Regions from separate parts of the Alicyclobacillus sp. SO9 genome, predicted to be linked through region 1. Evidence: riboswitches for the same ligand, from Rfam matches in the RefSeq annotation. Region 1 holds a riboswitch; the other holds the start of a gene.

Region 1 (3,127 bases):
CGGCCAATAACATACGTTCAATGCGCCGCACATTAAAATTGGCATCAAGACCTGTTACCACAAACACCGTATCCACATTTGTTGCAACAATCTGTTCTTCCGTCACGAATCCCGCCTCCTTGCGAGAAAACGTACTCATACGCGGAAGTATAGAATGGATGCGGGCAAAGGAAGCGGTTGTCACCTCGGAAGCTGTGACGACCCAGTCGCCCACCGCAGGAAAATCACCGCGATGCTTCGCCGTGTGCTGCAACTTCCCGGTAACCACTGCCTTCACCGGGCCACGCTCCGTATACAAATCATAGACACCTTTCTGTTCCGCAGCGACTCTCCCGACCTGGCCTTGCTCGTGAATCGTTTGAAATGCACGTTCTTGAACTTCAGACCATCCTAAATTCTTAAGATTCACACGTATTCCTCCATTAAAACAAAATAAGCCACAGGCAACACACCTGTGGCTGCAACTGTGGTGGCAAGGACCTCAGCTGCTTATGTCAATCCCGAAACGATACCTAAAGTACCTTCGCTACACGGCATAGCACAAAGAAAAGCCTCAGGCTTCATGCTGCCCAAGGCTCTGTACCTTGTGTTAACTTTTGTATGGGCAATGCAGCATGTTATGGCTGCGGTTCGCCATTGATTGCATTGCAGATCTCAAGGCAAGTCAAAATTTCTTTCACCCGTACAAGGAAAGCGTGGACAGCTGTATGAAATTCTCTAAACGTACGTATCGGAGATTTTTCATAGTCTACCACTTCCCTTCCTGAAACTCTGGCCTCATCATACAACACTACATTCATGCTGGCAACATTTCACGAGACTCCCTCGAGTTGGAGAGTTGCACCACGTTTTGCCGGCGTCTTAGATAACTGCAAGACCGCCAGCCATACAACGGCGAAACCGAGCCACTGTCCACCAGAAATGGATTGATGCAAGATTGTCCAGTTCAGCAACAGACCCACAGCCGGGAATGCCAGCTCTGCCAGCGTAGCATAAGACGCCCTTGTGCCCCGCAGGCCGAAGTAATAGATAAGTAAACTTAACAAACTAGGAACAAGCGCCTGAAAAAGAAGATTTATCCACACGGGTGGCACCGTGAATGCAAAGCCGACCTCTGGCCAGTGAGGGCTGCTCAATACGGTTAGTGTTGCAAGCAGCGGTATAGCAACAACAAAACGTAAACTCGTAACTGTCGTGAAGGATACTTTCGCTACCAAACGTTTGCCCATGACGGTTGAACCGCCCCAAAGAATGGCAGCACCAGCGGACAACACGGCACCCGTCATTTTATGTGCGCTCATACCAGTAGTGGGAATATGAAAGCCAAACGTCAGTAGATAGGCCCCACCCAAGGCCGCAATGAACACAGTCCAAAAATTCTTAGTTAGCCTCTCTTTCAACACTATGGCAGCCAAGAGCACCGCAAAGACCGGTTGCAGTTTTTGCATCAGCAACACAACATTGGCGTTACCAGTGTTAAATGCAGCCGTGAACAGTACAGAAGCGACTGCTGATCCGCCCCACGCGATGAAGAGCACCGCAAACCAGTCACCTACATTTAGTCGTCTCAGTTCAGTACGCTTCCATATAAGGACGGGCACGGAAAACACCATCAATAACAGGTGTTCAAACAGTACAATCTCGATGGAACTAAAGTGATGCAACAGGGCCACAATCAGAACTCCGTCCAATCCCCACATGCCAGCCCCTAAAGCAATCAGCCAGACTCCACTGTTTCGTGTATCTTTAAAGCCGTTCACCAATTCAAAAACCTCCCGCTAAAACGAGGATTTGAATTGAACCTCCTTCGAAGATCACGTCACACAAAAAACCCGAGTATACAGCACTCGGGGCGCACGTGGAAGACAGCGTGACACTTTTGTCACACTGCAACTTCACCTTCTCCCATCCGGACTATACCGTCGGCTTTGGAATTTCACCAAATCAGTCGTCTACAGACGTTCTCAGAAGACGAGTCGCGGGCTCCATTGCTGCGCAATGTCACCGCCGGTCGGGAATTTCACCCTGCCCCGAAGGTTCATATTCAACTATGTAAAGTGTAGCACAAGACAAGACACAGAAAATCGAATGATGATGAACATTTTTCAAACTCAAAGCAGGCTCTGCCACAGATAGTAGGTGGCATAACTTCGATATGGGGACCATTCTTCAGCAAATTCCCTTACTTCAACTTCCTTAGGCCTATAAGAAAGACTGTAAAGTTTCTGAAGGGCATTCTGAATTCCGATATCCCCCGCAGGTATTAGGTCTTCTCTTCCCATACCGAAGAGAAGAAAACACTCGACCGTCCACCGGCCAACGCCTCGAATGGCAAGCATTTTTGCGAAGACTTGCTCACTTTCCATTGACCACAGGTCATCCAAATCAACTTTTCCATCCACAACCAATCGCGCAAAGTCAATCACGTACTCTGCTTTCCGTTGGCTAAATGATTGCTGACGCAACTCATCGTAGGACCAACTTGCAACGGTCTCTGGCCCAGGGAATACGGGGATGACCTCATCGTGCCAGTTCACGGCTTCGTCATTTAGCTTTACGAGCCTTTCTACAAGCGTTGCCGCAAACTTCACATTCAGCTGTTGCCCAATCACGATTCGAACCATCGACTCAAACAAATTGCTATCTTGAATCGGACGCAAGCCGCGAAACCGTTTGAGTAAACCTTCCCATCGTTTGTCATGAGACAACGTTGAATAAAAACCGGCTAAATCAGAATCCATGGCAAATATATGTCTCAATTGCCGAACAACCTGTTTATTTTCGGCTTCAGATAAATCATCAGGGTACTCTGCTTGTAGCACAGTATTATCTATCGAACCCACTCCCCATACCGTCACAGGTATGAGTTTGCCTAAGAGCCTTAATACCGTGGTATACGAATTGGTCTCTGCATTAACTAAGGCAACCCCTGACGGACGCGACAGCGGCCGCTTCAGCATTTCAGAAAAGTGAAAAGGCGTGTCCGGAAGTAATTGCATTAACATAAACTCACCCGCAATCCAGTGAAATAGAGTATTTCATACGAGTCTCACAGAACTTTTATTGATAAACCGGAACAAACACAATTCTCAGTTGCAATACAAGGTCTCTAGCCAACTGTACGTTG
Region 2 (3,127 bases), 1.0 Mb from region 1:
CCAGATACACCGTGCGATGTTCCAGCGCTGCATCGATCAAGTGGCAGAAGGCGCAGAGTCTCTGGTCGTTGCGCACCAAATGGCAGATGCAGTCGTTGAACGCTTTCCTGAACTGCAGGAACGCTTATACGAAGACGTGGATGAGACTTTTAACGGCGACCCTGCTGCGGCGAGTTACGATGAAATTTTGCTGACCTACCCGGGGATTATGGCGCTGGGAATCTACCGCATGGCTCACATCCTGTTCGAGTTGAACATTCCACTGTTACCGCGCATGATGGCAGAATACGCTCATCGCGTGACGGGAATAGATATTCATCCTGGGGCAAAGATTGGGCGGAAAATCATGATTGATCACGGTACCGGCATCGTGATTGGAGAAACCGCTGTGGTGGGGAACCATGTACGAATATACCAGGGAGTCACGATTGGAGCGTTATACTTTCCTCGCGACGAAAAAGGGTTTATGCTTCGAAGTGCAAAACGGCATCCCACCATTGAAGAAGGTGTCGTGCTCTATGCACATGCGACCGTTCTCGGCGGCGATACAGTGGTTGGCCATCACAGCGTAATTGGAAGTAATGCGTGGGTGACGTCGAGTATCCCGCCGCATTCCAAGGTGCTGTATCAGACGGAAAGCATTATTCGTACCAAAAAGGGCAGCTAAGCGCTGTCTTCTAAAAAATACACCGAAAATATTGGGTGAAACCATACCATATACAGGTCAAGAATGGACAAAGGTCTGACTTGCTTCGGGACAAAAGTTTGATGTTTCATTGAATGCATAATGCTATAGTCAGGTTAACCCTTTTCCCCTAGACGGCACATCCTCGTTAGAGGCTGTGCCAATTTTTTTGTTGACTGAGATCAGAATGCATACGAATGTGTAGCTGGTTTAGTTCGCAAAGACAGTGCAGCATGCAGGTCTGTCGCGACATCGCTTCTCTTGATTTGTATTTCAGAGTGAACTATTATCGGAATAGCAGAGGTTTTTCTGTAAAACCGCATACGATTCCTTCGGGGCAGGGTGAGGCACGGTGTGCCAATTCCCGATCGGTGGTGACGCAGATGCGAAGTCCACGAGCCGCAAGGCAGGAACTGGTGAGAGTCCAGTACCGACGGTATAGTCCGGATAGTAGAAGGAGAACGTTGACGACAGGCGAGTTGCGCCTGTTAGATTGAATGTGTGTGGCTACAAGCGCGTCAGTCTAGGCTCAGAAGCTTGTTGGCTTGCATTCTTTCTGCGTTCAGGATTAGATACAGTGTTCGAAGTATGCCCCCCTGGAATCGTTGTTCAGGGGGCTTTTTAAATTGCTGGAAAGCACAGTGGATGAACACTACATGAAAATTGCACTTCGGTTGGCCGAGTCAGCCCGCGGTCAAACGACGCCCAATCCACTGGTAGGCGCCGTCATCGTGAGAGACGGACGAATTGTAGGAGTTGGAGCCCATCTATACGCAGGGGGTCCCCATGCGGAAATTAATGCACTAAACATGGCTGGCGATAAAGCAGTTGGATCCACAGTGTATGTCACGCTGGAACCTTGCAGCCACTACGGCAAGACGCCTCCTTGTGCAAATGCCTTGGTGGAAGCAAATGTTGAGCGGGTTATCATTGCGGTACAGGACCCGAATCCAGAGGTATCCGGTGCAGGTATTCAAAGACTGCGTAACGCTGGTATTGAGGTTGAAGTCGGAGTTCTTGAAGCAGAGGCGAGGGCTCTTAACAGTGCATTCTTTTGCTGGATAAGGAAAGACAGACCTCTCATCGTCTGGAAGGCTGCCGCGACTTTGGATGGATATATTGCGGCGGAGACTGGAGACAGCCGCTATGTGACAGGACCGGAAGCAAGGCACGCCGTCCACGCCCTGCGGCGGCGTATCCCTGCTATTGCGGTGGGTGTTCAGACCATCATTACAGACAATCCTCAGCTGACTGACCGGTTTGGGAACAGTCAGCAAAGACAGCCGTTACGCGTTGTCTTTGACTCCACATTGCGTACACCCGTGTCAGCCAAAGTGTTGCAGGAACCAGGGCAGACACTGTTCTACACTACGGAGCGGGCCAGTCCTCATCGTACTCACGCGCTGGAAGAGGTAAACCCGGGAAATGTGAAAGTGGTTGCTCTGCCGTCTACTCCTGAGGGTCATGTTCCCTTGCAGGAGGCGTTGACTGAACTGTCAGCACGAGGAATTAATGAGCTGTTGGTGGAAGGGGGAGCGACAATTGTATCGCAACTGCTGCGGCAGCAGTTGATTGATGAACTCGTGTATTTTGTCGCTCCAAAAATTCTTGGCGGAGGAATTCCCGTGTTGGCTGGACTTGGCCCGACCCTAATGACGGACGCTGTCTCTGTGCAAAATGTGACTTGGGAACAGATTGGACCAGACTTGTGTTTGCGGGGAACGCTCAAATATGACGACGTGTGAGTTCCGTTTCGTTTCATCTAGTTCTGTTAATTTACACAAGTGCCGGACCCATGGAGACAGACTGAGTTGACGGTCAGGACTCTGAACAGCGGGACGAGACAGGGGGTGAAGGGTCGTGTTTACAGGGTTGGTGGAAGAAGTGGCAACGGTAGAACGGGTTGTGTCTGAGGAACACAGTGCGCATCTGCGTCTGCGCGCCAAGACAGTCCTAACAGACGTTAAAATTGGGGACAGTATTGCCATAAATGGTGTTTGTCTGACCGTTGTGGCTTTTGACGCAAACAGTTTTCTCGTGGATGCGGTTCCGGAAACAATGCGTAAAACCAACTTGGGACGATTACGCTCAGGCAGCCGTGTAAATTTAGAACGAGCGTTGAAGCTAAGTGACCGCTTAGGTGGGCACATTGTCTCAGGCCACGTTGACGGAACTGGAACCTTAATCAGACGGGACGATGAGGGCATTGCAAAGGTTTTAACCATTGAAACCGAGCACAGTGTAATGGCCTACATTGCAAACAAAGGGTCCATTTGCGTTGATGGTGTCAGTCTTACAGTGATGGATACGACAGACAAGAGTTTTCGAATATCCGTGATTCCTCATACCGGAACAGCTACGACTCTCTTGAGTGCGGCTCCGGGAGATGTTTTCAATTTGGAATGCGATGTCCTGGCTAAATATGTTGAGAAACTGCTGGGT

What was found. A riboswitch is a leader RNA that binds a small molecule or an ion and turns the genes downstream of it on or off. The one in region 1 is predicted to bind FMN.
Region 2: another riboswitch for FMN. It lies ahead of ribD (bifunctional diaminohydroxyphosphoribosylaminopyrimidine deaminase/5-amino-6-(5-phosphoribosylamino)uracil reductase RibD); the one in region 1 lies ahead of GI364_RS14445 (DMT family transporter).

The regions. Positions count from the first base shown of each region.
Region 1 is NZ_CP066339.1:3,071,999-3,075,125, forward strand. It holds gene rsgA (ribosome small subunit-dependent GTPase A) at 1-409, opposite strand, end outside; gene GI364_RS14445 (DMT family transporter) at 813-1,760, opposite strand; FMN riboswitch at 1,894-2,042, opposite strand; gene GI364_RS14450 (DNA-3-methyladenine glycosylase family protein) at 2,112-3,005, opposite strand.
Region 2 is NZ_CP066339.1:4,109,973-4,113,099, reverse strand. It holds gene epsC (serine O-acetyltransferase EpsC) at 1-667, shown strand, start outside; FMN riboswitch at 1,010-1,148, shown strand; gene ribD (bifunctional diaminohydroxyphosphoribosylaminopyrimidine deaminase/5-amino-6-(5-phosphoribosylamino)uracil reductase RibD) at 1,312-2,430, shown strand; gene GI364_RS19235 (riboflavin synthase) at 2,546-3,127, shown strand, end outside.